DNA from 3 places in the Streptosporangium sp. H16 genome. Region 1 is predicted to be linked to each of the others. Evidence: riboswitches for the same ligand, from Rfam matches in the RefSeq annotation. Region 1 holds a riboswitch; each other region holds the start of a gene.

Evidence for each region. Region 1 has a riboswitch for cyclic di-AMP ahead of ACTOQ2_RS29070 (NlpC/P60 family protein). Riboswitches for the same ligand answer to the same signal wherever they lie in the genome.
Region 2: linked by a shared signal. The riboswitch ahead of ACTOQ2_RS04220 (hypothetical protein) and the one ahead of ACTOQ2_RS29070 (NlpC/P60 family protein) in region 1 are both predicted to bind cyclic di-AMP.
Region 3: linked by a shared signal. The riboswitch ahead of ACTOQ2_RS21320 (C40 family peptidase) and the one ahead of ACTOQ2_RS29070 (NlpC/P60 family protein) in region 1 are both predicted to bind cyclic di-AMP.

Annotation. Positions count from the first base shown of each region.
Region 1 covers NZ_JBPXMD010000020.1:81,380-91,553, forward strand. Annotated here, with positions in the region: gene ACTOQ2_RS29050 (L-aspartate oxidase) at 1-917, shown strand, start outside; gene ACTOQ2_RS29055 (type III pantothenate kinase) at 917-1,699, shown strand; gene lysX (bifunctional lysylphosphatidylglycerol synthetase/lysine--tRNA ligase LysX) at 1,914-3,371, shown strand; gene ACTOQ2_RS29065 (LuxR C-terminal-related transcriptional regulator) at 4,534-4,734, shown strand; gene ACTOQ2_RS29070 (NlpC/P60 family protein) at 4,868-5,917, opposite strand; cyclic di-AMP (ydaO/yuaA leader) riboswitch at 5,923-6,067, opposite strand; gene ACTOQ2_RS29075 (amino-acid N-acetyltransferase) at 6,404-7,075, shown strand; gene ACTOQ2_RS29080 (RDD family protein) at 7,304-8,419, shown strand; gene ACTOQ2_RS29085 (histone-like nucleoid-structuring protein Lsr2) at 9,709-10,041, shown strand.
Region 2 covers NZ_JBPXMD010000002.1:261,514-271,687, forward strand. Annotated here, with positions in the region: gene ngcE (N-acetylglucosamine/diacetylchitobiose ABC transporter substrate-binding protein) at 1-286, opposite strand, end outside; gene ACTOQ2_RS04190 (class II aldolase/adducin family protein) at 618-1,265, shown strand; gene ACTOQ2_RS04195 (DUF4032 domain-containing protein) at 1,329-2,549, shown strand; gene ACTOQ2_RS04200 (roadblock/LC7 domain-containing protein) at 2,694-3,074, shown strand; gene ACTOQ2_RS04205 (hypothetical protein) at 3,079-3,963, shown strand; gene ACTOQ2_RS04210 (roadblock/LC7 domain-containing protein) at 4,034-4,420, shown strand; gene ACTOQ2_RS04215 (hypothetical protein) at 4,433-4,804, shown strand; gene ACTOQ2_RS04220 (hypothetical protein) at 4,922-5,749, opposite strand; cyclic di-AMP (ydaO/yuaA leader) riboswitch at 6,017-6,168, opposite strand; gene ACTOQ2_RS04225 (DUF4253 domain-containing protein) at 6,545-7,408, opposite strand; gene ACTOQ2_RS04230 (sugar kinase) at 7,673-8,626, shown strand; gene ACTOQ2_RS04235 (hypothetical protein) at 8,709-9,026, opposite strand; gene ACTOQ2_RS04240 (putative quinol monooxygenase) at 9,192-9,476, shown strand; gene ACTOQ2_RS04245 (DUF998 domain-containing protein) at 9,573-10,174, shown strand, end outside.
Region 3 covers NZ_JBPXMD010000012.1:57,926-68,099, reverse strand. Annotated here, with positions in the region: gene ACTOQ2_RS21335 (FtsX-like permease family protein) at 1-1,245, shown strand, start outside; gene ACTOQ2_RS21330 (hypothetical protein) at 1,404-2,258, opposite strand; gene serA (phosphoglycerate dehydrogenase) at 2,555-4,144, shown strand; gene ACTOQ2_RS21320 (C40 family peptidase) at 4,644-5,252, opposite strand; cyclic di-AMP (ydaO/yuaA leader) riboswitch at 5,240-5,472, opposite strand; gene ACTOQ2_RS21315 (3-isopropylmalate dehydrogenase) at 5,613-6,659, shown strand; gene ACTOQ2_RS21310 (branched-chain amino acid aminotransferase) at 6,833-7,927, shown strand; gene ACTOQ2_RS21305 (Uma2 family endonuclease) at 8,016-8,603, opposite strand; gene ACTOQ2_RS21300 (O-methyltransferase) at 8,706-9,359, opposite strand; gene cimA (citramalate synthase) at 9,717-10,174, shown strand, end outside.

The DNA.
Region 1 (10,174 bases):
CCATGACATACGTACCGCACGGGCGGCGCGCGACCGCCCTGCCGTCCCAGGTGGAGAACGACCTGGTCGAGGCGGGCCTGGACCCGGCGGTGGTGGCCGCGATCCTGGAGGCCGCCGCGGCCGAGGACCTGCAGGAGGCGGGCGACGTCACCAGCCTCGCCACCATCCCCGCCGACCAGACCGCCACCGCCGACGTGGTGGCCCGCGAGGACGGCGTGGTCGCGGGGCTGGTCGTGGCCGAGGGTGCGTTCGCCCACCTCGGCCAGGGCCGGCTGGTGGCCGAGCGCAAGGTCAAGGACGGCGAGCGTGTCGCCAGGGGCGACGTGCTGATGACCGTCACCGGTCCCACCCGGGACCTGCTGACCGCCGAGCGCACCGCGCTCAACCTGCTCACCCACCTGTCCGGCATCGCGACCCTCACCGGCCGCTGGGTCCTGGCCGTCGAGGGGACCGGGGCCCGGATCAGGGACAGCCGCAAGACGCTGCCCGGACTGCGCGCCCTGGAGAAGTACGCCGTCCGGTGCGGCGGCGGAACCAATCACCGGATGTCGCTTTCGGACGCCGCGCTGATCAAGGACAATCACGTGGTGGCCTCGGGCGGGGTCGCCGAGGCGTTCCGTGCGGTCCGCGACGCCTACCCCGGTCTGCCGATCGAGGTCGAGGTCGACCGGATCGACCAGATCGAGCCGGTGCTGGCCGAGGGAGCGGAGGAGATCCTGTTGGACAATTTCACCGTCGAGGAGCTGGCGCGGGCCGTACGGCTGGTCGCCGGCAGGGCACGGCTGGAGTCCAGCGGGGGACTGACCCTCCAGGTCGCTCGTGACGTGGCCGAAACAGGTGTTGACTACCTTGCCGTGGGCGCGCTCACGCACTCGGCGCCGGCGCTGGACATCGCCTTGGACCTTCGGGGGAATTGATGCTGCTTGCCATCGACGTCGGCAACACTCACACCGTTCTCGGGCTCTTCGAGGGCGAGGACGTCATCGAGCACTGGCGGATCGCCACGGACGCCCGGCGCACGGCGGACGAGATCGCCGTCGTGCTCCAGGGGCTGCTCGGGCAGTCGCCGCTGCTCAAGGGCGCCGACGTCAACGGCATCGTGATCTGCTCCACCGTCCCCTCGGTGCTCAACGAGATGCGCGAGATGTGCCGCCGCTACTACGGCGACGTGAACGCGGTGATCGTCGAGCCCGGCGTCCGCACCGGGGTGCCGGTCCGGATGGACAACCCGAAGGAGGTCGGCAGCGACCGCATCGTCAACGCGCTGGCGGCCATCCAGTTGTACGGCGGGCCGTGCGTCATCGTCGACTTCGGGACCGCCACCTCCTTCGACGCCGTCTCCGCCAAGGGGGAGTACGTCGGCGCGGTGACCGCCCCCGGGATCGAGATCTCGGTGGACGCGCTCGCCGCGGCCGGGGCGCAGCTGCACAAGGTGGAGCTGATCCGCCCCCGCTCGGTGATCGCGAAGAACACCGTCGAGGCGCTCCAGGCCGGCATCATCTACGGCTTCGCCGGTCAGGTCGACGGGATCGTCGAGCGGATGGCGGCCGAGCTCGCCGTCGACCCCGACGACGTCACCGTGGTCGCCACCGGCAGCGCGGCGCCGCTCGTGGTCAGCGAGGCGCGCTCGATCGACATGCACGAACCCTGGCTCACGCTGATCGGCCTGCGGCTGATCTACCATCGCAACGCCCCCTGAGGGCGCCGCGGCACGGAGGAGGCGTCCCTCCCCCGTGCCGCGCGACCGGTTCCCGCGCCGCGCGACGGGCTTCCGCACCGTGTGACGGGCTTCCGCGCCGCAGGATGGGCTTCCGCGCCGCACGACCGGCGAACTCATGAGGTTCGCCACATCGGTACCCTTTGGAACTGTGACCGATGACGTGACGAATCCCGCCGAGGATCTGCCCGAGCAGATGCGCGTGCGCCGGGAGAAGCTCGACCGCCTCCGTTCCGAGAACGTCGACCCCTACCCGGTGAACTTCCCGCGCACCGCGACCAACGCCGAGATCCGCCAGAAATACGCTGATCTCTCCGCTGACACCGCGACGGGCGACAAAGTGGGCGTCACCGGCCGGGTGATGCTGTCCAGGACCGGCGGCAAGCTCTGCTTCGCCACCCTCCGCGACGGCTCAGGCGACCTCCAGGTCATGGTCTCCCTGGACAGGGTGGGCGAGGAGTCCCTGGCCGCGTGGAAGCGCGACGTCGACCTCGGCGACCACGTGGGCATCGAGGGCGAGGTCATCACCTCCCGCAGGGGCGAGCTGTCCATCCTCGCCGACCGCTGGGCGATCACGTCGAAGTGCCTGCGCCCGCTGCCGGAGAAGCACGCCGGGCTCACCGACCCCGAGGCGCGGGTCCGCCAGCGCTACGTCGACCTCATCGTCAACGACGAGGCCAGGAAGATGGCCCGCACCCGCAGCGCCGTGGTCCGGGCCGTCCGCGACTTCTGGCACGAGGAGGGCTACCTGGAGGTCGAGACGCCGATGCTCCAGCCGATCCACGGCGGAGCCACGGCCAGGCCCTTCAAGACCCACATCAACGCGTACGACATGGAGCTCTACCTCCGCATCGCGATCGAGCTCTACCTCAAGCGGCTGGTGGTCGGCGGCCTGGAGAAGGTCTTCGAGATCAACCGCAACTTCCGCAACGAGGGCGCGGACTCCACCCACAACCCCGAGTTCACGATGCTGGAGGCGTACGGCACGTATCTCGACTACAACGACATCGCCGACCTGACCCAGCGGATGATCCAGAGGGCCGTGCTGGCCGCACTCGGCCACTCCGTGGTCGTCCACCAGGGCCAGGAGATCGACCTCGGTCTGGCGAAGTGGCCGCGGATCACCCTGTACGGGTCGGTCTCCGAGGCGCTGGGCGAGGAGGTCACCACCGAGACGCCCCTGGAGCGCGTCCGCAAGCTCGCGGACGCGCGGGAGATCCACTGGGACGCCAAGTGGGGTCAGGGCAAACTCGTCCAGGAGATCTTCGAGGCCCTCGTCGAGCACACGCTCGTCCAGCCCACGTTCGTCATGGACTACCCGCTGGAGACCTCCCCGCTGGCCCGCACCCACCGGGACAACCCGCTCCTCACCGAGAAGTGGGACCTGATCGGCTTCGGCACCGAGCTGGGCACCGGCTACTCGGAGCTGGTCGACCCGGTCGAGCAGCGCCGCCGCCTCACCGAGCAGTCCCTGCTCGCCGCGGGCGGCGACGTCGAGGCCATGCAGCTTGACGAGGACTTCCTCACGGCCCTGGAATATGCGATGCCGCCCACCGGCGGCATGGGGCTCGGCATCGACCGCCTCGTCATGGCCTTCACCGGTAAGAACATCCGCGAGACCATCCTGTTCCCGCTGGTCAAGCCGACCGGCTGAACCCGGCGGGCGGCGGGTGAGGACGTTCTCCCCGTACGGTGCACCGGGCCGGGCACCGCGGCCCGGTGCCACCGCCACGAGGGGCGGTGTCGCCTCCTGACGACGGCGAGCGGCGGCGGAGGGTTCCCGGGCGGCGACGGCGGGCTCCCGGCCGTGCGCGGCCGGTTCCCGGCCGTGCGCGCGCCGGGGACGAGGCCGGACGGCGGCCCCGGTCACCGCTCGGGACAGGGGCGGGATCCGGCCGGGATCGCGTGGGGAGCCGGGCTCGGAAAGGGCCTGAGAGCCTGGTCGGCCGCGCCGGGCGGCGCCGTCACCGTCCCCTCCGCCGACCGGCGTCCCGGGCCGTCACGCGCCGGTGGACGCGAGCCGGAGCAGGAGCCGCGCGGCCGGGGCGCGGCGGAGCGGTTCCCCGATCGTCTCCGGCCCGTTCCCCGCGCGAGCGCCCCGAGGCGCCGGGGCGAAGCGCCCGCATAGATCCTCACGGACCCTCACGGACCTTCACGGATCAGGGCGGTTCCCCGCGGAGGCGGCCGAGGCCCCCCGGGCGAACCCGGCCGGTGGAAACGGCCGTTGGGCCCATGGCCCCGCGCAATATTGGACGCATTTCCGTATGGTGCAGAAATCCATTTCCAGTAGGTCCAATATCGCCCGGATGTTCCGTCGTCACCACGTGGCACTTCGCGAATGCCGCAAAGCTCCGCTCTTGACCCTCATATTTCCGTGTTATCCGTGGTGTGCCGTCAAGGTGGTGAGGACATGCTCGTCGGGAAGAGATCAATTTTTTCCGAGAAATGCGGACGGGCCGGATCCCCGAGCGGACGGCTTCGAGGTGCCCGGCGGGGCGGCGGTTCCGGCGAAATCTTGTTCTGCCAGGACCTCGGTCGCCGCAGCCAGGGATGCCTGCCGGCTCGTGCCTGGGCTCGATCATGACATAGCCGCAAAGGCACTGACATATCATGAGTACTTCACGTAGCGCCTGCTATGTCAATACTGGACGCACGCTATGAAGAGTGGAACTTGACGACCTTTGAACAAGGCGTTTACCGTTCCTGGCGGACGGTATTCATTTCCGGCGTCTCGCACCCGGTTTCCAGAGTGGGGGGAGTGACTCTTGATGGCATATCCAGAAGTGGATTCTCGCCATGGCGACAGCCCCCTGGGCATGAGCGATATCGGTCTCAGCGACGACGACCTTGTGCTGCTGGCCGAGCTCGCCAAGGGTGTCACGGTCGATCGGGTGGGGCGTCGCCTCGACATCAGCGGCCGGACGGTCAGGCGCAGGCTCAGGGGCATCTGCGACCGCATCGGCGTCGCCACGGCGATCGAGGCCGTGGCCTGGGCGGCCCGCCGCCGTCTGATCTGACGCACCGCCGCGTGTCCGGCAGGTCGGGCCGGACACGCGTGCGGGCCGGACACGCCCGCGGACCCCTGCACGGTATCCGGGGTACGCCCGGGACCCGGTTCGGCCGTGCGCGGCCCCGGTCGTCGACGCCGGTTCAGGCGGCGATGCGGACGCCTCCGGCGAAGGGCCGGTTGTCGATCGTGGCGATGTGGACGACGTCACCCGTCCGGGGGGCGTGGACCATCAGGCCCGCGCCGATGTAGATCCCGACGTGGTGCAGGTCGCTGTAGAAGAAGACCAGGTCGCCGGGGCGCAGCTCTTTCCTGGAGACGTGGGTGCCCGCGGTCCACTGGTCGCCGGTGTAGTGCGGCAGGCTGATGCCGACCTTCTGGTAGGCCCACATGACCAGGCCGGAGCAGTCGAAGGAGTTGGGCCCCTCGGCGCCCCAGACGTACGGCTTCAGCTGCTGGGTGAGGGCCCAGCGGGTGGCCTCCGCGGCCTTGCCGCTGCCGACGATGGGCACGTTCGTCTTCACCCGGGCGCCCCTGTTGCTGACGGCCCTGGTGCGCACCTCGCTGAACAGGTCGCTCTCGACCCGGTCGACCAACCGCTCGATCTTGGTCCGGTTGCCGTCGATCTCCGCCAGGATCTTCTTGACCTCCGCCGTCCTGGCCTTGGCACTGGCCTGGGCCCGCTCGGCGGCCTCGATCGCCCGGCTCACCTGGGCGACCTCCTCGCTCTGCTGCTGCTGGAGCGCGTAGTTGGTGGTGGCCTGGTCGAGGAAGGTGTCGGGGTCGGTGGCCTGGGTGAAGGCGAGCCCGGAGTTCAGGCCGCCCGACATGTAGGTGCTCTGTGCCAGGAGGGTGGCCTTGGTGCGACGGGCCGCCAGCTCGGACTCGCTCGACGCGAGGGTCTTCTTGGCACTCTCGGCGGCCCGCTGGGCCTGCTTGAGCTTGACCCGCTCGCCGTTGTAGCGCTCCGCGAGGATGCCGATCTCCTCGTGCAGCTTCTCGGCCTGCTTGGCCAGCTGCTGGAGGCTGGGCTCGGGGTCCGCGGTGGCCGCCACGAGCGGGGTGCCGAGGGTCAGGGTGGCGAATGCCAGGCCGACGACCGCCATGCGACGGCGCAGCCCTCGCGGCGCGCGTTCTCGGCAGCGGGTCTCGTGGCCCGCGTGCTTTCCTCCGCGGTCGCGCGTGCGCTTCACCAACGGGCTCCTCTCTCGGCCGCCTACCGGGTTAGCTGACGGGTTCGGGCCGGAGGCAGCCCTACCGGGTGCGCCGGTGGCACTCGGATTCACCCCGGAGGACGTGGTGGGTCCCCGGTTCCCCTGTGAGGGATTCGGCGGGTCAGGCTTTTTACGTCTCTGACATCGAGCACGGAGATTAGTGCACCTGTGGTTCCTGCTCAACCAGAACTGCGAATTCAGTAGAGGTTTCGCAACTGAGGTGTCACGAAAAGATCACACCTCAAAATGATCAACATGGCCATTACGCTGCCTTTGCTTCCCGTGCGACGGGTGTGGCCGAGGTCTTCCCAGCTCCGGGACCGTGCCAAAGGTGAGTTGTGGCACACGAGAGGTGCCGCACACCGAGAGTGGTAATGCGATCGCCAAGGGTCATGTGTGGTCTGCGAGCTGCGAGTTAAGGATGAGCCGTAATTGAAGACCCGTGAGGACGTACGCTGAACGGTCATGGAGCAGCTTGCTGAGCATTCTCCCGTGCCGGCCATTCGCGCCTCCGGCGACGGGGAGCGGCGCGCCGAATCCGCGGGGGCGGAGCGGGGTTCGCCCGGCCCGGGGACGGGCCCCGAGGTCTCCGAGGTCTCCGAGGTCGCTGTCCGCCGCGCCCGCACCCCGGACGTGCGGGCCATCAGGCGGCTCGTCGACACCTACGGCGGTGTCGGCCCGCGCCTGCTGGAGAAGGCCACCGTCACCCTGTACGAGGACGTCCAGGAGTTCTGGGTCGCCACCGACGGGGAGGGGGAGGTGATCGGCTGCGGGGCACTCCACGTCCTCTGGGAGGATCTGGCCGAGATCCGCACCGTCGCCGTCGATCCGACCCGCAGGGGGATGGGAATCGGCCACCGGATCGTCTCCGCGCTCATTCGCACGGCCGCCGAGCTGGGCCTGCGCCGGGTCTTCTGCCTGACCTTCGAGGTCGACTTCTTCGGCCGGCACGGATTCCGGGAAATCCAGGGCACGCCCGTCGCCCCGGAGGTCTACGCCGAACTTCTCGCCTCCTATGACGAGGGTGTGGCGGAGTTCCTCGATCTGGAACACGTCAAGCCCAACACCTTGGGAAACACCCGGATGCTGCTGCACCTGACACGTGAGCCCGACTCTGGTGACTTTGGAGCTGACTGATCGGAAAGGTGACTGTTGATACCTATGTCGATACCTTGTGCAGCAGCATGCATGTGCGTCTGACATTTGCCACATGCGCAGTCTAAGTGAGGTGACGCGGTGAGCACCGGACAGCCGCCGTATCCACAGGATGATCCCGACCGCGATCGCACACCGTCGGGGCAGCCGGATTACGGACAGCACAACGCGGGTCGAGCCCCTGGCGAACTCGACCCCGACGTGACAGTCGTGGGGTATCGGTCGGAGGCCTCACAGCCGAACACCGGCCCAGGGCAGAGCCAGCCCGGATACGGTCAGCAGGGCTACGGGCAGCAGGGGTACGGCCAGCAGCCCGGCTACGGCCAGCAGCAGGGTTATGGTCAGCAGCCCGACTACGGGCAGCAGGGCTACGGCCAGCAGCAGGGGTACGGCCAGCAGGGCGGGACCGGCGCGTACGGGCAGCAGCCAGGCTACGGCCAGCAGTCCTCCCACGAGCAGCAGGGCTACGGTCAGCAGCAGGGGTACGGCCAGCAGGGCGGGACCGGCGCGTACGGGCAGCAGCCCGGCTACGGCCAGCAGCCGCCCCAGCCCGGTTACGGCCAGCAGCCCGACTACGGGCAACAGCAGCAGTACGGCCAGCAGGGCGGGACCGGCGCGTACGGGCAGCAGCCCGGCTACGGCCAGCAGCCGCCCCAGCCCGGTTACGGCCAGCAGCCCGACTACGGGCAACAGCAGCAGTACGGCCAGCAGCCCGGTTACGGCCAGCAGCCCGACTACGGGCAGCAGGGCTACGGCCACCAGCAGCCCGCGTACGGGCAGCAGGGCTACGGCCAGCCGTACGGCGGTCCTCCCGGGGCCCCCGCCCCGCTCGCCGAGTGGTGGCAGCGCCTGGTGGCGAGGATCGTCGACGGGGTCATCCTGGCGATCCCGACGTTCATCATCAGCGCGGTGCTGACCGGCCTGCTCGTGACGTTCCCCAGTTTCAACAGCGAGACGGGCGAGGTCACGGAGGCGAGCGGCCTGTTCCTCTCGACCCTCCTCATCTCGCTGGTCACCTCGGGGATCTACTTCGCCTACGAGTTCTTCATGATCAGCAGGGGCGGGCAGACCGTTGGCAAGATGGTCATGGGCATCAAGGTCGTGCCGGTCGGCAGCGCACTGCCGCCCGGCGGGCTCAGCTCCGACGTCGCGCTCAAGCGCGCCGGCGTGCTTTACGGTCCGCAGTTCCTGACCTGGGTGCCGTTCCTGAACTACGTCGTCTACATCTTCAGTCTCGTGAACGTGTTGTGGCTGCTGTGGGACAAGCCCCTGCAGCAGGCACTGCACGACAAGGTGGCCGAGACGGTCGTCGTCAAGATCAAGTAGTTCTCCGAATAACGGGGCCGGCGGTTGAACCGCCGGCCCCGTTTTCACGTACAGGCGAGAAAACGAGGGGTCTTAGGGACCTCGTATGGGTCTCGGGGTCCGGGTCACGGAAGGGCAAAACCATTTGCCGCGCCCTGAGCAACGCGGGGGAACTTATGACCGAGTCTCGCCCCGCTCGTCGGAATATTCGCGTACGGTGCCCACAACGGGCTCACCGGCGCCCGTGGGTCTCCTATGAGGCGTCAATGCCGGATCCGCCGCCGTCGGGGGTTCGCGCACTACTCACCGAATGGTCGATCCGTCGTGCCTCCGGCATCCTCGGCGATCCCGTGCCGGATTCTCTTCTTCGCCTTCCGCGGCGCGTTCGGGACAGCCGGTGAAGGCCTTCTTACGGATCCGGATCAGGGACGCGTGGTGTTGGCGGGGTTGTCCGAGGGGCCCATCGTGTTTGGTGGTTATACGGTCTACGACTATGTACTCCGTGCCGGAGCGGGTCGTACTCTTGGCGAGAAAGTGTTGAAGATCCGTCTTGTTCCATACGCTTGCGTCACATCGGCTCACACCGGGGTGATGAAGCGAGCGGCTCTCCGTCCTGGCGTTCCACCGACGGCGGGCATTCCCGTGATGAACACGCTCGAGGCGATCTCCGGCTCCATGGCATGGTGTCGTTCGTCCCGGCGGGCCGGCCCTCTCAGCAGGGGTTTCGGCGCGAGGAGGTCGACGGCGCGGCGGCCGGGAACCCGGCGGGCATTGGTATTACGGAGACGGTGATGATCACCTGATCGCCCTGTCGGTTTTTCCTCACGGCTTTACGACCGCAACCGGTAAGGCGGCTGGAGAGAAGCATTAGGCTGGAGAGAGACGGACATGGTCGCCCCTGCTGACGCGTGTCGCCGGCCGGTGGCGCTATGGTCATCTGTGGGCGGTTCCAGACCGATCGGGCGTGCCTGCACGGCCCGGGAGTCGTCGCCACATTTCCATGGTCCCCAGAAAGCCACCACGGTGCGGAGCGAGGACGAATGTACGACGTATTGTCCGCGTTGATACCCCCGGCGATCGTCGGCGGGGCCTTCATCTTCGGAGTCGTCAAGCTACTTCGGAGTGAAGCCGCCGGTCGGCGTCCGGCAAAACGACCCGGCCCGGAGTCGCAGAAGAGCTGATCCACGGGAGGCTCGACTGCGAGTCTCGGTAGCCTGTGAGAATCGCCGGGCTCCTGGAATTGCCGCTCTTCGATCGCGGGTATATGTTTAGCTTGCGAATGAAACAATACCCGCGAAAGGATTGTGTAGATGGCCAAGCAGATCCAGGAGATTCTCATCGACGACCTCGATGGGGGCGAGGCCAATGAGACTGTCGCCTTCGCGATTGACGGCACCAGCTATGAGATTGACCTGAGTGACGTTAACGCGAAGAAGCTCCGTGACTCCCTGTCGCCTTTCGTGCAGAGCGCCCGTCGGTCCGGCGCCCTGGCTCCCCGTCGCCGCCGTGCAGGCGGAGCGCGGGCGCTCACGCGAGAGAAGAGCGCCGACATCCGGGCGTGGGCGAAGTCTCACGGCCTCAATGTCAGCGAGCGCGGTCGAATCGCCTCCAAGATCGTCGAGCAGTACGAAGCGGCTCACTAGATCGGTTCAGCGGATCGAGTGAATCATGCGGTTATGGCGGTCACGGTGGGGTCCGGTGGCGGCCATGACCGCATGATGCGTTTCGCCGACAGACAAACGTCGTTCGCTTGCGGCGTAGCGGGAACATCCCACC
Region 2 (10,174 bases), on a different contig from region 1:
TGTACAGCGGCTCGTGGACCTCGGTCGCGTAGCTGTCACCCAGGCCGCCCTTGAAGATGACGACCTCAAGCGGCGCGTCCGCGGCGACGCCGAACGGGTTCGCCGCGGAGACCGCGCCGCCCGCCGAGGGGGCCGCGGAGGCCGGGGCCGCGGGGGCCGCGCCGCCACTGGTGGCGCAGGCGGTGAGCAGTCCGGCGCCGGGGCCGGCGATCAGAGCGCTCATGCCGATCCGGCGGAGCATCTGCCGCCGGGTGATATCTCCGGGCGTACCGGCCGAGTTGGACATGTAACCCTCCTGAACGGGGGATCAATTAGGAAAGTTTCCTAAACGTTTGCCCGAAGGTACGTACCCCCGGAGTCCACCGTCAAGAGCTCGTATCCGGTCTAGACCGAGCCGTGATGTCCTCGCGACATATCCGGTAGAAACCAAACGCCAGGGAAGTACAATCCAATGACAGAACGGCACACAGTAGCCGATATTTCCCGGCAAACCGTTGACGCGCGGCCGATGGAAAGGTAAAGGAACCATGCTCCCCGGTCATCGAGGAGCAACAACCGGTCTAGACCAGATAATGAGGGTTTGCCGCCTGATACCGCAACCCCCTACTTTTGGGGACATGTTGCTGGCCGAGCAGCGCCGACTGCTGTGTGAGTACGGCCACCGGGCCGCCGCGACCGGACTGGTCGTCGGGACCGCGGGAAATCTCAGCGTGCGCGCGGGCGACCTGGTCGCAGTGACGCCCGGTGGCGTCTCCCTCGACCGGCTGGAGCCCGAGGCCTGCCCGGTCGTCGACATCGAGGGCCACCTCGTCGAGGGCGACCTGCGGCCGTCCTCGGAGACCCCCATGCACCTGGCGGTCTATACGGCCACCGGCGCGGGCGCCGTCGTGCACACCCACTCCGTCTTCGGCACCGTGGTCGCCACGACCATGAGCGAGCTGCCGCCGATCCACTACAACGTCCTGCTGCTCGGCGGGACCGTCAGGGTCGCCGAGTACGCCACCTACGGCACCCCCGAGCTCGCCGCCTCCGTCAGGGCCGCCCTCAAGGACAGGCGTGCCGCGCTGCTGGCCAACCACGGCGGGGTCACGATCGGCGACGACCTGGACGGGGCCTTCGAGGCGACCCGGCTGCTGGAGTGGCTCTGCGAGGTCTACGTACGGGCCAAGGGCGTCGGCGAGCCCCGCGTGCTCACCGAGGAGCAGCTCGCCGACGTGGTCCGGCGTGCCTTCGACCCGCCCGCCTTCCCCCGCCGCGAGGACTGACCACGGCACGACCACCCGTCCGACCGGCACACCGCCGGACTTCCCGTCGCGAGGACTGACCGCATGCCCCTCCAGCTCACCGGCGCCCCGAGCGATCCGGACCTCATCCGCCTGCCCTGGGACGTCCCGCTGGAGCAGTGGCCCGAGCACCGGCTGGTCTCCCTGCCCCGCGGCATCTCCCGGCACGTGGTGCGTTTCGCCCGCCTGTCGGGCAAGGTGTACGCGATCAAGGAGATCAGCGAGTACTACGCCAAGCGCGAGTACCGCCTGCTGTGGGATCTGAGCCGGATGGACACCCCGTCCGTCGAGCCGGTGGCCGTGGTCACCGGGCGGACCGACGCGAACGGCGAGCCGCTCGACTCGGCGCTCGTCACCCAGCACCTGCAGTTCTCCCTGCCCTACCGCGCGGTCATGTCCGGGACGGTCCGGCCGGAGACGCTCAACCGGCTGCTCGACGCCCTGGCCGTGCTGTTCGTGCGGTTGCACATCAGCGGCTTCTACTGGGGCGACTGCTCGCTGTCGAACGTCCTGTTCCGCCGGGACGCGGGCTCCTTCGCCGCCTACCTGGTCGACGCCGAGACCGGCGAGCTGCACCCCATGCTCAGCGAGGGCCAGCGACTGTACGACATCGACGTCGCGCACACCAACATCTTCGGCGAGATGCTCGACCTGGAGGCGGGCGAGCTGCTGCACCCCTCCATCGACCCCGAGCAGATCGCCGACTCGGTCGTCCGCCGCTACCACCGTCTCTGGAGCGAGCTCACCTCCGACGACATCATCGACGAGGTCGACTGGCACATGATCGACCAGCGGATCCGCCGGCTGAACTCCCTGGGGTTCGACGTCGCGGAGATGATGGTCCGCCGCAAGGCGGGCACCGGGCGGCTGATCGTCCGGCCCAAGGTCGTGGACGCCGGGCACCACCAGCGCAGGCTGCTGCGGCTGACCGGCCTGGACGTGGAGGAGAACCAGGCCAGGCGCCTCCTCAACGACCTCGACTCCTTCCGCGTGTCGCACGGCCTCCGCCACGAGGACGAGGCGATCGTGGCCCACCGCTGGCTGGCCGAGGTCTTCCAGCCCACGGTGCTGGCCGTGCCCCAGGAGCTGCGGGGCAAGCTGGAGCCCGCCCAGTTCTTCCACGAGGTGCTCGACCACCGCTGGTACATGTCGGAGGAGGCCGGGAACGACGTCGGGCTGCCCGCCGCGGTGAATTCCTACGTGAAGAACATTCTTGTTTTCAAGCCGGACGAAAAGGCACTCATCACCGACGACCCAACGGGTTGATTTCCACCCAGGGTATGTAACTTCCTACTCGGTTGGAGAATCGTACGCCTTCTCCTATCAAAGCCCTAGCCAGGAAGTTCGGTTACCGAGAGGTGTCCCTACGCTGACCGGGCGACGCTTGAAGTCGCTGGCGAGGGAGAGCACGTGCTCGGAATCGAAGACTGCCTCACCGAGGTAATGGCCATCCCCGGCGCCCTGGACGCGATCCTCATCGATCAGACCAGCGGGACCGCGGTGGCCACCGGCGGCGCGAGCCGCCACGCCGACGTGGAGAGGTTGGCCGCGGGGCTGAGCGAGACCCTGCGCGCGACGCTCGACGGGCTCGCCCTCGCCTCGCCCGGCGGTACGGTCCGGATCAACGACATGATCATCACCACGGACGGCGGCCACCATTTGCTGCGGCCGCTGGAAACGCTTTTCGACGGCCCTCTGGTCATTTATGTCAGGCTCGATCTCGAACGCTCGAACCTGGCACTGGCCCGCCACCGACTCCAGGCCCTTTCCGGCCGTCTGATATCGACGTGAAATCATGCCGAACGTCGAGAACATCCTCAGCGGGCTCGCCGGCGACCACGCCACCGGCTCCCTGCGACTCGGCAAGGCGGGGGTCATCTACCTCACCGACGGTCGCGTGACCTACGCCGAGAGCGCGGCGGCCCCCCGGCTGGAGGACCTGCTGGGCGCCTGCCGCGGGATATCCGCCCACGCCGTACGGCAGGTCAGGCAGGCCGCCAGCCGCCGGCCACCTGACGCGCGGGCCCCCCAGCCGTCGGGGGGCGAGCAGCTGGTCGCGCGGGGCCTGCTCACCAGGGGGGAACTGGAGTTCTGCGTGCTGAGCGCGGTGCTCGACGCCGCGTACTTCCTGCTGCAGGCCACCGGGCACCGGCCCAGGTTCCGGCGGGGAGAGCGGCACTGGCTCGGACCGCAGTGGTACTTCGACGCGACCGGCCTGCTCCGGGAGTGCGAGCGAAGGAAGGCGCAGTTGGAACAGACCTGGCCGTCCGCGGAGCTGGACACGCTCCCGGTCGTCCCGCTCGGGCGCATCGGCGCCCAGCGGGTGGTGCTGAGCTCGCTCCAGTGGGAGGTGCTCGTCGGCGCCGACTCCACGGCGACCCCCGCCGACCTGGCGCGCAAGCTGGGCCGTCCCGCGTACTCGGTGCTGCTCGCCGTACGGCAGCTCGCCTCGTCCGGGCTGCTCCGCCTCCCGGAGCCCGCTCCGGCAGAGACTCCCGGGACTCCCGGGACTCCCGAGGCACCGGCACCGCTGCCCAGGCGGACGAGGGGTGCCACGGAGATCCCGGCGGCCGGCACGGGTTCTCCGGAGACGTCGGACTGGCTCCCCAGGGCGAACGGGGACCCGGCCGACGTCAGCCTGCTCATCCGGCTCAGGAACGCATTGGAGGCCATGACTTGAGCGACTTGAGCGACTTGAGCCCGGTCACATGCCGATAAGGCTGCGGACGCTGAAGCTGATCGGAAGGAGGATGCCGGTGGAACTGCGTGAGGAGATACGGCGCGAGATGGCGGCGCTGCGAGAACGCGTACCCGACGTGAACGGGAGCATCGCGTGCAGCGTCGACGGTCTGACGATAGCGAGCGATCTGGACAGGGACACCGAGCAGACCGGGGCGCTCTCCTCCGCGGTGCTGGCTCTCAGCCGCCGGATGACGAGCATGGCCGGCAAGGGCACCTTCGAGGAGACGTTGATCTCCGGCACCAACGGCTACGCGGCGTTCTACGCCGCCGGACCCAAGATCGTCCTCACAGTCCTGGCGCGCCCGGGGACCAACCTCGGGCTGCTCCGGCTGGAGGGCCGCAAGACGGCGGCCAGACTGGCCGCCGCCGGCTCGCGCACATCGATACCCCAGTGATCGGAGACAGCAATGGGCAACATGGACATCTCGCTCAAGGAGATGATGGCGATCGACGGTGCCGTCGGCGCGGTCGTCGTCGACTACAACAGCGGGATGGCGCTGGGCGCGCTCGGCGGGTCCAAGGACCTCGACCTCCAGATCGCGGCCGCGGGTAACACCGAGGTCGTCAAGGCCAAGATGCGGACCATGGAGTCGCTCGGCCTCAAGGACGGCATCGAGGACATCCTCATCACGCTCGGCACGCAGTACCACGTGATCCGCCCGATCTCGGGCCGGAGTGGCAAAGGGCTGTTCCTCTACCTGGCTCTCGACCGGAACCGGGCCAACCTCGCGCTCGCGCGGCACACCCTGCGCGGCATCGAGGAGAAGCTCGAGGTCTGATCCTCCGGTGCGGTCCGTGCCCCGGGAGGCACGGACCGCACCGGAGTCCTTTCTGCGTCTTTTCTGAGCGTTCCCGGAGGACTCCGGCGGGGGTCTCCGGAGGGCGGCGGCGCCGGCTCAGCCCTTCCCCGCGCCGATCTCGGCGGCGCGGGCACCGGCGACGGCCACGCCGGCCGGGGCGTGCCAGGAGGCGGGCTCGACCATGACCTTGGGCTTGCCGGCCCACGGCCGCGCCGCGGCGCTCACCAGCTGGGTCTGCACGCCTATCCCCAGTTCCTGGGCCTTGGCGAAGACGACCGTCGGGGGCTTGGCCGGGCTGGTGTCCCTGCGGCTCCAGGCACCGGTGGAGAACGCGACGGGGTGGTTCTTTATCCCCGTACCGTTACCCCACTTGGTGACCACGTACTGGATGTCGATGTGGCCCATCCCGCCGTTGCCGTCCACGCCGAGCGTGCCGGCGTTGAACGTTCCACCGGTCAGGTCGGCGAAGGTCTTGGCGTCGATGTCGATCATAATGCCCTGGTTCGAGGGGGAACCGGGGCCGCGGTCGCCGACGAAGAACTTGGCCTTCTTGCCCTTGTAGATGATGTAGCCCTCGGTGAGCAGGGGCCAGCTCGGGCTGGCGATCATGCCCTTCTGCATCGGCCGGCCGCTGGCGGGCAGACCCGTGTCACCGGCCCGGCCGGAGGAGTCGTCCCAGAAGTAGGAGGCCGTGGTCGCGCCCTGGAGGAGGACGGACTCGGCGCTGGCCTTCGCCACCCCGACCTCGGGGTCGGCGGTGGCGGCGAAACAGGTGGAGGCGGGCAGCGCCACCGCGACACCGGTGGCGGCGAGGACGCTCGCGCCGACCAGGGCGGCGGCTGCGAGGCGGCTTCCGCGGGGCTTGTTCTTCTGCCAGGTGAACTTGCTCAGGCCGTTCTTGTGCAAACCAAAGAAGGGGCGCATGGAGAAAAGGCTCTTTCGCGAGGGAACGGGGCAGCCACGTGCGACACACCGAAGGGGTGCACGGGCGGGGACGCGCTCGTCGGAAAAGGGGGCGTAGCCGGAATCTCGGGCAATCGCTACGCGGAGCACGATCTGGAAGGTGCCGCGATCAGGCGCGGCGAGAAGGTCCGGGGGGAACGGGGGATGTCGGCGGAAGGGGGGAAAAGTTCAGGTGGTCGGCACGGACAAGGGCTGCACCGACGTGGTAACGCGGTGATCCATGAGGGGATCTCCTCTCCATCTCGTCTACCGGGTTAGCTGACGGGTTCGGGCGGTGGAGTTGCCCTACCGCCGCGTGGTCGCGGCGGATTCACCCCGGAAAAGTGGTTCCCCGGCTCCGGGGCCCCTGTGGGGCCCTCGGGATTCGACGTCGGCCGGCCGCTCCCTCTTGTGAAGGGCAGGTCGCCTACCGATGACTGTGGACACTACCCACCCAAACCGGACAAAGCAAAGCAAACACCATGAAAACCCCAGAAGATCTACCTACAAGCTTCAAGGAAGCCTCATCGATCGCCCCGCCAGGCCAACACCTGTCCTACCAGCACGGATGTCTCCCCCATCTCGGTGTCCAGCCCCGGAACCCCGTTCCTGTCCCCGTTCCAGGCCCCGCGTCCGGAGATCCACGGAAGATCCACGCGGGAGAACGCGCGCCCCGTGAGCCCTCCCCCGGCCCGCCGGTTCCTTTGCGCAAAGGTTCGCTCAAGGGGAGCCCGCCTCGCGGGTCGTCCCCGGCCGATCGGTCCCGCCCGGCCCCGCTCAGTCCCACCAGAACGACCAGGCGTTCCTGCCCTTGATCTGCTCGGCGTAGTCGATGAGGTTCCCCGCCCCCTGGATGATGCTGTCGGGGCAGAACGTCCAGTGCTCCGCGGCGACGTGCAGGGCGTGCTCGGAGGTGGTCGGGGGCGCGGCGACGCTGAGGTCGAGGGTGTTGAAACCCATCCCGACCACCCGCACCCCGAACCTGTCCTCCCAGCTGCGCACGACGGCCGCGAGCGGGACCATCCACTCGTTGTGGTTCAGGGCGCCCTGCCAGCCCATGACGGCGAGGGCGTCGGCCCCGCGCTCGACCGCGACGAGCCCGAGCGGGGTCCTGCGCTCGGCCACCAGCCCGGCGTACCAGTCGGCGACCACGCCGGGGTCGGCGGCGAGCCTGCCCGGGGGGGCCGGGCCGGGACACTCGGGTCCGAAGGGCTCGAGCAGTTCGAGCTGGTCGAGGTTGGCCTTGGCGATCCAGTCGGACCACACCTCGGCCATGAACGCGGCGGCGTGGTAATTGTCGATCTGACCGGCCGTGTCCGGGGCGATCTGGCCGGCCGACCAGGGCTGGACGGAGTCCTCCAGCAGCACCGGCCACAGGCCCGACCGCTCGTGCTGGGCCCTCAGCCGCGCCCAGTACTCGCCGGAGACCGCCACCTCGCTGAGCCAGAACGCCGGACGGCGACGGACGGCGAGCTGGGCGTAACCGGGGTCGGGCCACACCACGTCCCCCGGCGGCAGCTCCACCGAGAGCCTCCTGCCCCTGCCCCCGCCGGTTCCGTCGCCGCCCTCGCTCCCGTCGGCTCCGTCGGCGAACAGCTGGCCCAGAACTGGCGGAAGTCGCTCACTCTCACAATCGCTCATCTCTACCGATCCGATCCTGACCACGGACCAATTTTGGCCTGTCAACCATCCCGAGGGACAGTTCTGCCCTGGTCCAGGCAAAAATTATCGGTAGTGAGGAGAAACGGAACCAGGTGGGTGCCCGTCCTTCGTCGAGAACGAGACCAACGTGCGCATGGCCTCGCGCATCGGCAGCCGCAACCCCGTCCACCGCACCGCCGTAAGCTCGGGTCGACCCGATGATCGACGAAGTCCGCCCGCCGACTCCCTAAGGACCCGTTTTCCATGACTGATCTGGTAACGCTCGGTGAGAGCATGGCGCTGTTCACCGCGCGGCGCACCGGCCCGCTCAGGCACGCCCGCGACTTCGGGCTCGGCGTGGGCGGCGCGGAGTCGAACGTGGCCATCGGCGTCGCCCGCCTCGGCGGGCGCGCGGCCTGGATCGGCAGGGTGGGCGCCGACGAGTTCGGCGAGCTGCTGCGCTCGACGCTGGCCGGCGAGGGGGTCGACGTGCGGGGGATGCGGGTCGACCCCGAGGCGCCCACCGGCCTGATGATCAAGAGCAGGCGCACGGCCGAGACGGTCGACGTGCGCTACTACCGCTCGGCGAGCGCCGGATCCCGGCTGCGCCCCTCCGACCTGGACGTCTCGCTGATCCGCTCGGCACGCGTGCTGCACGTCACGGGCATCACGCTCGCGCTGTCGGCGTCCGCCGCCGAGGCGGTGCGGGCCGCGATCGCCGAGGCCCGCGACGCGGGCGCGATCGTGTCGATGGACGTCAACTACCGCCGCGCCCTGTGGACGCCCGCCGAGGCGTCCGCCGCGCTGCGCGAGACCGTCGCCTCCGTGGACGTCCTGTTCGCGACCGAGGCCGAGGCCCGGCTGGTCGTCGAGGGGGACGACCCGCTCACCCTGGCCGGAGCCCTGTCGGCCCTCGGCCCGCGTCACGTCCTCATCAAGCGCGGCGCCCTCGGCGCGATCGAGCTCTCCGACGGCGCCGTACGGCGCGCGGAGCCCCACCGGGTCGTCGAGCTCGACCCGGTGGGCGCCGGGGACGCCTTCGCCGCGGGCTGGATCGCCGAGACCCTCGCCGGGGCGGCCCCCGAGCGGCGCCTGGCCACGGCCGGCGCCGCGGGAGCCTTCGCCGTCACCGCCGACGGCGACTGGGAGAGCCTGCCCCGCCGCTCCGACCTGGACCTGCTGCGCCCGGCCGACGCGGTCGACACGGTCAGCCGCTGACCGGCGCACGCGGCGGTCACTGCGAGTCGACCAACCGGTCCGCCTGCTCGGCAACAGAGCGCCGAAGGATGAGGACGCGGTCCTACCGTTCGAAGAGCACCAGGGGGTGGCGACGCACCATTTCCAGGACCGCTCGGCACACCTCTCCGGCCCGGGGGAAGACGGCGTTCATCAGCACGAAGTCCTCACCCACGGTGAGCGGCTCCGACCAGGGCGAGGTGCCGTAGTTCTCGGCGGTCAGGTCAGGGAAGAGCGCCGTCAGCTCCTCGTAGAAGGCCGCCACCTCCGGGCGCGGCTCACCGGGGGCGGCTCCGCTCTCGTCCCAGGCGAGATACCGGAGAAGGGCCTCCCGCGCGGTGATCGGTTCGGTCCCGAACCAGACTCCGAGATCAAAGCTCACACCACGTCCTCGTGTCCTCGTTCTCGCCTCGCCTGCCCGGCCGTCGAATCCTACGTGCCCGGCGGACGCCTGATATGCGCGAACGGCACGGAAAGATCGGCGCCTGCCGATCACCCGGTCGCGCGTGGCGGCGGTTCTGTCGGTGGCGGACCGTACCCTGACGTCATGATCATTGTCTCAGGCTGGATCCGGGTCGACCCCGATGCTCGTGACGGCTACCTCCGGGGGTGCGTGAGCGTGGTCGAGCAGGCTCGCGCCTCGTCCGGTTGCCTCGACTTCACGCTCGGCGCCGACCTCGTCGACGCCGGCCGGATCAACGTCTACGAGCGGTGGGAGTCGGAGAAGGCCCTCGACGCCTTCCGGGGTTCCGGGCCGGGCGACGACCAGGAGGCGGTGATCCGCGACGCCGAGGTGGCGCGCTACCAGATCTCCGGTGTCGGCCCCGCCTGACCCGGCGGGCTCCTCCCCCGTACGAACGCCGGCGTCTTCATCCGGACAGCCGGGAGATCCCTGCTGGAAACGGGGGATCCCTGCTAGAAAGGTGCGATGCATACCCCGGCGAACACCCCGAAAGCGCCGCGAGTCAATCTCTCCTACCTGTGCGGGGCGGTGGGCGGACCGCTGTTCGTCATCGCCTTCCTGGTCCAGGGGGCCGTCCGCCCCGACTACGACCCGATGCGTCATCCGGTCAGCTCCCTGGCCCTCGGCCCGTCCGGGTGGGCGCAGGTCGCCAACTTCGTCGTCACCGGCCTGCTGATGCTCGTCTTCGCCGTCGGCCTGCGCCGGGGCCTGTCCGCCTCGGGACGGCACTCGACCTGGGGGCCGTTGCTGATCGGGCTGTACGCGATCGGGCTGATCGGCGCCGGTGTCTTCCCGACCGACCCGGTCAGCGGTTACCCGCCCGGCTCGCCCGCGCAGGGAGAGCACACCTGGCAGGGCCGGCTTCACGACCTCCCGTTCTCGTTGCTCGTCTTCGCCGCGCTGACCGCCGCGTGCTTCGTGTTCGCCCGGCGCTTCGCCGGCTGGGGCGAGCCCGGCTGGGCGGTCTACTCGGGGATCAGCGGCCTGGTGTTCATCGGCACGTTCGTCGTCGCCGGCCTGGGGTTCTCCCAGACCGAGGGATTCGTCGAGCTTGGCGGCCTGTTCCA
Region 3 (10,174 bases), on a different contig from region 1:
ATCCTGCTGACGCCGTGGCTGGTCGGCGTCGCCGCGCGCCTGGCCGCGCGGCTGCCGCTGCCGTTCCGGATGGCCGCCAGGGACGCCGCGCGCAACCGTGGCCGCACGGCCCCCGCCGTGGCCGCGGTGCTCGTCGCGACCGCCGTCTTCGCCACTGTGGCGGTGATAGTTTCCAGCCAGACCGCCCGGGATCGGGAGCGCTACACGCCCCAGTACGTGGGGGGAAGCACCGTCGTGTCCTCCTACGCGGCCAATCCCGCGATCTGGCGGGAGATCAAGAAAGTCGTCGCCTCCGCCCTGCCCGGAGTGCCGTTGATCGAGGCGGGAAAGTTCGCCGGGCCCGGCTCGCGACCTGTCAACGTCGTGGTCCAGCCCGGCTGCGCGAGGGATTGCGGGGCGTTCCTCTCCCGCGCGCTGTTCCGGCCCCCACCGATAGGCGGCGCCGACCTGGTCCGCTATTTCCTGCGTGGTCCCGATCCCGTCGCCGAGACCGCTCTCGCCGCGGGCAAGGCGGTGGTGTTCGACCCGAGGGTGTTGCGCGACGGGAAGCTGGTCTTCACGACCGAGATCACGAAACGCGTCACGCACTCGGTGCCCGCCGTCGTCCGGCGGCCCCCGGGCGAGCCGCTGGTGACCGCGGTACTACCCGTCTCGTTGGCGGCCGAGCTGGGCCTCGCCGTCCGCCACGACACCCTCGTCGCCGATCCCGCCGCGGTGAGTACGACGCCGCAGCAGGAGGAGCGGCTGAACGCCGCCGTCCGGGAGGTCGACTCCACCACCGCCGCCGAGGTCGAGCGGGGTTTCCGTGGCGACGACATGGCGACGCTCCTCGCCTTCGCCGTCGGCGCGTCGGTCCTCGTTCTCGGGGGCACGTTCGCGGCGACCGGCCTGGCCGTGGCGGAGGGCCGTCCCGACCGCGCCACGCTGGCGGCGGTGGGGGCGGCGGGCCGCGTCCAGCGCCTTCTCGTCGCCGGACAGGCCGCGTTCGTCTCCGGCCTGGGGGTGGGGGCGGGGACGTTCGTCGGGCTGGTCGCCGGGGTGGCGAGCGTCTTCAGCGGGTTCCATCGCGCCCGGGCCTCCGGGATCGGAACGGTGAACGACGTGTCGTCCGACCTGGTCACTCTCGTGATCGACGTGCCCTGGCTCCTGGTGGCGGGCGTGCTGGTCGGCCTGCCACTGCTGACCGCGCTGCTGGCCGGGCTGTGCGTCCGGACGAGGGTGGTGCTCACCCGCCGCCTGACCTGACCCGCCGTTCCGGGCCGCACCCGGCCGCCGCCCGGCACTTCGGGGACGGCCGGGCATCGGCGCGCGTACGCGGGATCCGGATGGCGGTGATCAGGCCGGATCGCGGGACCTCCCCATCGGCACGCCCCGGCCCACCACCGCCCGGCCGGTCGGGGCGCTCAGTCGGTGACGTCGGCGCAGACCACGTGAGCGCCCAGCTCGACCATCCGCTGCTCGCTGCGCGCGTCGGCGACCCTGGCCATCAGGATCGGCGCCTCGCTCGCGGCGAGCTGCGGCAGCCGGGCGCGCACCCCGCGATGGATGTCCCTGACCACGTCCTCGGCGGCCGACATGTGCACCTTCACGTGCAGCATGATTCCCGGCGCGCCCGAGGAGGTGCTGGCCTCGGAGATCCACACGTGGTGGACGAGCGGATAGTCGACGAGCAGCTGCGAGATCGCGGCGCGCAGCGCGGGCAGGATCGGGTGGTCGCACCGGCGGTATCCCGGGTCCACCATCTGCATCGGGCCCGACAGGTGCGGCCGGGGCGCCGGGATCCACGGCTGGGAGGGCGCGGCGGGCACCGGCGCTCTCGGCGGGCGCGCGGGCGCGGGACGCGAGACCGTGGCCATCGCCCCGGTCGCGTACGCCGTCGGCGCCGCGCTCGACAGCGCGGGCGTGGGGCCGCTGCGCGTCGAGAGCAGGTAGCGCTGGAGATCCTCGATCGGCACGGCCGCGGCCGCGGGGCCCGCCGCGTCGATCACGATCTCCCGCACGCCGGTGACGCGCTGGATGTCGAGGATGGTGTCGGCGTCGCACGCCGACAGCGAGTGGCTGCCACGGTGCCGCGCGTAGGTGTCCGCCGAGGTGTAACCGAGCAGGACACGATCACCGGCCTGGGTCGTGCCGAGCACGACGGAGCGGTCGGGTCGCACGGCAACCAGGAGTCCCCATTCGGCCAGCGCCGCAAGCAGCCGGTGCGGATCGCCGTGCTGCGCGAGCACGTTGCCGAGAGCGGGGTTCCCGATGCTCATATGAGGAACGATAGGTAGTGGACCACGGCTTATCAGGGTAATCGCGAAGTTTTCTTGGGATCAATACCAACTTGAATTTTGGGTGCATGAGATCTGTCAAGGACGGGTAACCGCCTCATGGGTCGCGGAGCCCTCTCGCGTCCCGCGAGCCTCCCAGGGGCTTCCGGAAGGTACCGGAAGGCACCCGGGACAGCGTGGGGCGTCTCGGATCGCGGGACACTCGTGAACGCGTTCACAAGCGCCGATAGACTACGTGAGGTCCGTGCACCCCTCACCGCCTAGTAAGGATCCAGCCTGTGAACAAGCCTGTCGTACTGGTCGCTGAGGAACTTTCCGAGGCCGGTCTCGCGGTTCTGGGCGCGGACTTCGAAGTCCGCCACACCGACGGCGCCGACCGTGCCCAGTTCCTGCCCGCCCTCGCCGACGTGGACGCGCTCATCGTGCGCAGCGCCACGCAGGTCGACGCCGAGGCGATCGCCAACGCTCCCAGGCTCCGTGTCGTCGCCCGCGCCGGCGTCGGCCTGGACAACGTCGATGTGGAGGCCGCCACCAAGGCCGGAGTCATGGTCGTCAACGCGCCCACCTCCAACATCACCAGTGCCGCCGAGCACACCGTCGCCCTCATCCTCGCCTCCGCCCGCAACGTCGCCCAGGCGCACTCCGCGCTCAAGGGCGGCGAGTGGAAGCGCTCGAAGTACACCGGCGTGGAGCTCGACGAGAAGGTCGTCGCGATCCTCGGCCTCGGCAAGATCGGCCAGCTGGTCGCGCAGCGCCTCCAGCCGTTCGGCGTCGAGCTGATCGCCTACGACCCCTACCTGCAGCCGGCCCGCGCCGCGCAGATGGGCGTCCGGCTGGTCTCGCTGGAGGAGGCGCTGAGCGAGGCCGACTTCATCACCGTGCACCTGCCCAAGTCCAAGGAGACCATCGGTCTCATCGGTGACAGGGAGCTCCACACGGTCAAGCCGAACGTCCGCCTCATCAACGTCGCCCGCGGCGGCATCATCGACGAGAACGCCCTCTACTCCGCGATCAAGGAGGGCCGCGTCGCCGGCGCCGGCATCGACGTGTTCCCGAAGGAGCCGGTCACCGACAGCCCGCTCTTCGAGCTCGACCAGGTCGTCGTCACCCCGCACCTGGGCGCCTCCACCCACGAGGCCCAGGAGAAGGCCGGCACCCAGGTCGCGCGCAGCGTGAAGCTCGCGCTCGCCGGGGAGTTCGTGCCGGACGCGGTCAACGTCCAGGGCGGCGCCGTCGCCGAGGACGTCAAGCCGGGCCTGCCGCTGGCCGAGAAGCTCGGCCGGGTGTTCACCGCCCTCGCGGGCGAGGTCGCCACCAAGCTCGACGTCGAGGTGCGCGGTGAGATCGCCTCCCACGACGTCCGCGTACTGGAGCTGGCCGCGCTCAAGGGCGTCTTCACCGACGTGGTCGAGGACTCGGTCACCTATGTCAACGCCCCGCTGCTGGCCAAGGACCGCGGCGTGTCGGTCGAGCTGATCACCAGCTCCGACAGCCCCGACTGGCGCAACGTCGTGACGGTCCGGGGCGTCCTGGCCGACGGCCGCGCGGTCTCGGTCTCCGGCACCCTGTCCGGGCCGAGGCAGATCACGAAGATCGTCGAGGTCAACGGCTACCAGATGGAGATCGAGCCGACCGACCACCTGTCGTTCTTCACCTACACCGACCGCCCCGGCATCGTCGGCGTGGTCGGCCGCATCCTCGGCGACCACTCGATCAACATCGCCTCGATGCAGGTGGCCCGTGACGCCAAGGGCGGCAAGGCGCTCATCGCGCTCACCGTCGACACCGCCATCCCGGCCGAGGTGATCGACCAGATCGGCTCGGAGATCGGCGCCGACAGCGGCCGCTCGGTCGACCTGGCCGACTAGCCGTACCGCCGATGTGGCCGCCGCCCCGGAGACCGGGGCGGCGGCCACATCTCGTCTCAGCATGTGAGAAGTGTGTACGCCGGGCGAGACGGTTTTCCCGCGGCCGGGTAACCTGGAGTCAAATGCGCCAGGTTCTCGTAATTCCTACCTGCCGCGGCGAGGCCTGACAGGGGCGGGCCGGCGACTCGCCGCGGTGTCGTGGCGCGTGCCGGCTCCAAGCCCCCGCCGCCGGTCCGTGATCCGGACCCGCGACATCAGGCCTGGTCGGAGTCCCGACCGGAGTCTCGACCACCTTCCTTGCCGGTATGCGACCGAGACGAGATTCGCCATGTACGACATGTATCCCTGGAACCGTCCCGAGGAGACCGAGGACGAGGCCGTCGACGCGCTCCAGACCGCTCTGGACCGCAGGGACAACGGCGGTGCTCCCACCCGCTGAACCCGTTCTCTCCGCCGCCGGGGTCTCCACGGCCTCCCGGCGGTGATCCGCCGGCGTGTCTCATCCGCCGGTCACGGCTTCGGTCGCGAGCTCGACCCGCTTGGCCAGCTGAACCCCCTGCGGGTCGGGACGCACCGCGCCGACGAAGGATTCGCGGCGCCAGGAGTCGAGTTTCTCCTCCTTGACCACGTCGCCGGTCCGCGGGGCGTGAACCATGTAGCCGGGCTTTGTGATCATGCCGACGTGGCCGAGGCCGCTGAAGAAGGCCAGGTCACCAGGCTTGAGATTCTCCCAGGTGATCTTCTTGGAGAAGGCGGCGTACTGGTCGTTGGTGACGCGGGGGAGCTTGATCCCGGCTGCGCCGTAGGCGCGGAGCACCAGGCCTGAGCAGTCGAAGCCGCCGTGGCCGGTGCCGCCCCAGACGTAGGGCGTTCCGCGCTTGGACATGGCCCACTTCACGGCTTTCTGCCAGGCGGGCTTGACGGCCGTGGCCTTCAGCGCGTCCTTCAGCGCGGGGGTGTTGAGCGCGGCGGGCCCGGGGGCGGGGGGCGGGGAGGCGGCCAGGGCGGCGGTCGAGGTCGCGCACACCGCGGCGCCGGCGACGATCATGGAGGCGGAGATGGACAGGACACGGGGGAGAACTGTGCCGGACAGGATGATTCCTTCCATAAGGCCGGCCGGGTGAGCTGTCGGGCTCGGGCGTGGAGGCCGCCCTACGGCGCGAGAACGCGCTGATTCGCCCCAAGGAATCCACCTGATGACGGCCGGGAACGCGCTCCGGGGGAGGAGCGGGGTGCCCGGGGTCCGGTAGATCCCGTAAAGAGTGGTTCCCCGGCTCCGTGCGGGCCCGGTAAGGGGATGGCCCGTACGGATTAGGCATTGACGTGAATGGGAGGACCATAACGAAACCTCACGAAACGGTCAATACCAAGCAAAGGCGGACAAAACGATCAGGGGTCCCGCCGGACGAGTGTGTCCGGAGGATGAGACCGGTGTTCGATCACCGAGACGGACCGGTAAGGTGCCTGCATGGATTCGCGTAACATTCGCCTGGCGGTCATCCCCGGGGACGGAATCGGAGTCGAGGTCGTCACCGAGGGTCTGAAGGTCCTCGAAGCGGTCGGCACGAAGGTGGAGACCACCACCTACGACCTCGGGGCCAAGCGCTACCACGAGACCGGCGAGACCCTGCCCGACCCGGTCCTCGACGAACTGCGCGGATACGACGCGATCCTGCTCGGCGCGGTCGGCGACCCCAGCGTGCCCCCGGGCGTCCTGGAGCGCGACCTGCTGCTCAAGCTCCGCTTCCAGCTCGACCACTACGTGAACCTCCGCCCGGTCAAGCTCTTCCCCGGCGTCGAGACGCCGCTGGGCAAGGCCCGTCCCGAGGACATCGACATGGTCGTCGTCCGCGAGGGCACCGAGGGCCCGTACGCCGGTGCGGGCGGCGTCATGCGCCGGGGCACGCCGCACGAGATCGCCACCCAGGAGTCGCTGAACACCGCCCACGGCGTCGAGCGCGTCGTGCGCTACGCCTTCGACAAGGCGCTGGGCCGCCCCCGCAGGAAGCTGACGCTGGTCCACAAGACCAACGTGCTCACCTACGCCGGCGACCTCTGGGCCCGCACCTTCGACCGCGTCGGCCTGGAGTATCCCGACGTCCGGACCGACTACTGCCACGTCGACGCGGCCTCGATGTTCTTCGTCAGCCAGCCGGAGCGCTTCGACGTGATCGTCACCGACAACCTCTTCGGCGACATCCTCACCGACATCGGCGCGGCGATCGCCGGTGGCATCGGCCTGGCGGCCAGCGGCAACGTCAACCCCGACCGCACCGCGCCGAGCATGTTCGAGCCGGTCCACGGCAGCGCCCCCGACATCGCGGGCCAGGGCAAGGCCGACCCGACCGCCACGATCCTGTCGGTCGCCATGCTCCTCGACCACCTGGGCATGGCCGCCGAGGCCGCCAGGGTCGAGCGGGCCGTCGCCGACGACCTGGCCGGGCGGCCGGGCGGCCGGGCCGGCCGGGCCACCCACGAGATCGGCGACGACATCACCGCCCGAGTAGCCGGCTGAGGAAGCCGCCCTCCTCGACCCCGACGCGCCTGGCGGCTCACCCGAGCCGCCAGGTGCGTTTTTGTTTCTCCAGCACTGCCGGTTTTCGGCATGGATGGAGTAGTTTCCCGTTACCCGGTCCGACGCAGAATGGACCCAAGGGTAAGCCAGACACCAAGAGAAGGATCCGTGCGATGACCACCGCTCAGAAGCTCAGCTTCGACGTGCAGCTCTCCGACCACGCTCGCACCGCGGCAGAGCGCGAGCAGGTAATGGCGAGCCCCGGGTTCGGTCAGGTCTTCACCGACCACATGATCTCGATCGACTACACCGAGGGGCGGGGCTGGCACGACGCCAGGCTCATGCCGTACGGCCCGCTCAGCCTCGACCCCGCGACGTCGGTCTTCCACTACGCGCAGGAGCTTTTCGAGGGGCTCAAGGCCTACCGCCAGGAGAACGGCACGATCGTGACCTTCCGGCCCGAGGCGAACGCCGCTCGCTTCAACACCTCCGCGGCGCGGATGGCCATGCCCGAACTGCCCGAGGAGACGTTCGTCGAGTCGCTGGAACTGCTCGTCCAGACCGACCGCGAGTGGGTGCCGACCACGCCGGGACACAGCCTCTACCTGCGCCCCTTCATGATCGCGACGCAGCCGGCGCTCGGAGTCAACTACCCGTCCAGGACCTACAAGTACATGGTCATCGCCTCCCCTGCGGCGGCCTACTTCGGCGGGGGCAAGACCGTTACGGTCTGGCTCTCCACCGAGTACACCCGCGCGGCCCCCGGCGGGACCGGCTTCGCCAAGTGCGGCGGAAACTACGCGGCGGCCTTCGTCGCCCAGCGCCAGGCCGTCGAGCAGGGCTGCGACCAGGTGGTCTGGCTCGACGCGGGCGAGCACCGCTACGTCGAGGAGATGGGCGGGATGAACCTGTTCTTCGTCTACGGCGACCGTCTGCTGACCCCGGCGCTCACCGGCACGCTCCTGCCCGGAATCACCCGCGACTCGATCCTCTCCCTCGCCTCCGGCCTCGGCCTCCAGTCCGAGGAGGGGCGCCTGTCGGTCGAGGAGTGGCAGCGGGGCTGCGAGACGGGCGAGCTCACCGAGGTCTTCGCCTGCGGCACCGCCGCGGTGGTCACCCCGGTCGGCTCGGTCAAGGGCGCCGACCGCGCCTGGACGATCGGTGACGGCACCCAGGGGCCCGTCACCTCGAAGATCCGCGAGGAACTCGTGGGCATCCAGTACGGATCCCGTCCCGACCCGCACAGCTGGGTCCACAAGATCTGCTAGTCCCGCACGAAGGAGATCCGCGGGGACCGGTCGGCCGAAAGGGCGGCCGGTCCCGTGCGGTGGAGGCCCGGCCTCCTGCCTGGCGGATCTATCCCTCGATCAGCTTGCCGGTGTCGATCGTGAGGTCCCAGGGCGCGGGGAGCTCAAGGGGCTTGCCCAGCGACTCGGTGATCTCGTCGGCATAACCCTCCGGACCCGGTCGGCTGAGCAACCTGAACCGGTTCGCAAAGGTGTCGATGACCAGGTAGAGCGGAACTCCCGCGAGCGCGCAGGCCCGGGGCTTGACCACATGGTCATCGTGAACGCTGCTCGGGGAGACGACCTCGGCGACCAGCAGCGTGGCGTTGGCGTACACGTGGCTGGGATCCCAGAGGGGCGGATTTGGCGGAACGACGATGAGGTCGGGCTCGAAGCGATCCGCTTGTATCTGCAGGAGGAGCTTGGCTTCCGGGTAGACGCGCCATCCTCTCTCCATCGAGAATGGTATGAGCTGTGCCATCAGGTGGTAAACGACATCGGCATGGGCGATCGTGGGCATCTCCCTCACCACGATCCGACCGTTGACGATCTCGATTCGATGCTTCTCGAATCGTTCGGCGAGTTCCAGATAGAGCCGTTCGAGCTCTTCCTGGTCTGTGATCTGGTAGGCGATCGATCTCTCCGTGAGCATTCCCATGCGGTCATCCTTCCCTCCAGGCGGGTGGGCGCAACGTGTTGGTCACATCACTTAAAGTAATCGAAAAGATTTCCGCGCGCCCGCGATCCGGGAAAGTTATCGTCAGTGCTTTCGAATCATGGTGAGGCCGTCGGCGATGGGGAGCATGATCGAGGTGACCCGCTCGTCGGCGCTGACCATGTCGTTGAACTCGCGGATGTGCCTGACGGTCTCGTCGTCCCTGCTGGGATCGGCGACGTGGCCGCTCCACAGGGTGTTGTCGACGAGGATCACCCCGCCGGGGGCCAGGCGTGACATGAGGATCTCGTAGTAGACGGGATAGTTGATCTTGTCGGCGTCGATGAACGCCAGATCGACGGCCGGGTGTTCGGGAAGCTCGCGCAGCCGCTCGGCCGCGGGGCCGATCCTCAGCTCGATGCGGTCGGCGACCCGTGCCTTGTCCCAGTAACTCCGGGCGATCGCCGTCCACTCCTCGCTCACGTCGAAGCAGGTGAGCCCGCCGCCCGGGGCGAGCCCGCGGGCCAGGCAGATGGAGGAGTAGCCGGTGAAGGTGCCCACCTCCACCGCGTTCCTGGCGCCGCCGAGCTGGGCGATCATGGTGAGGAAGCGCCCCTGGTCGGGGGAGATCTGCATCGACGCGTTGTTGCCGGTCAGCTCGCGGGTCTCGAGCGCGAGCGCGTCGAGGACGTCGTCGGGCTGGGTGGTGTGCGCGAGCAGATACTGCCCCACGGTGGGGTCGAGATAAGTCGCCTTCATGGGGCCCATTCTCGCCGGTGCCGGACGGCGGCGGAGGGTGATTCGAGGTCGTGTCCGGGCCCTGTCCGGCCCGTTCCGGCCCGGGCGTGCGCCGGTGCCCGGGGTCCCGCCCGGCCTGTGCCCGGGTCGCGCGGACACGCCGCAGGTCTCGGATCCTGAGATCGATGTGTCAGATGGTGTCGGCGTATGGCAGACTCCGAAGCATCATGTTCTACGGTCTGCTCATTATCGGCAGGCGCGCTGGCTGAAAAGGGACACCGCCGGCGCGCAGACCTCTCACGTCCGTGAGGGGTCATTTTTGTTTCCAGAAGCCGGATGAGCGCGCGGCGAATCATCGAACCCGCGAAGGAGAACGACATGGCCGACGATCGCTTCCACGTGTACGACACGACTCTCCGTGACGGTGCCCAGCAGGAGGGGCTCAACCTCACGGTGGCCGACAAGCTGGCCATCGCGCGTCACCTGGACGGCCTGGGCGTCGGCTTCATCGAGGGAGGCTGGCCCGGCGCCAACCCCAAGGACACGGAATTCTTCAGGCGCGCCCAAACAGAGCTCGACCTGAAGCACGCGCAGCTCGCCGCGTTCGGCGCGACCCGCCGGGCAGGTGTGAAGGCGGCCGACGACCCGTTGGTGGCCGCGCTGCGCGAATCCGGCGCGCCGGTCGTGACCCTTGTCGCCAAGAGTCACGACCGGCACGTGGAGCTGGCCCTTCGCACGACCCTCCAGGAGAACCTCGCGATGATCCGCGACACGGTCTCCCACCTTCGTGCGGAGGGACAGAGGGTCTTCCTCGACGCCGAGCACTTCTTCGACGG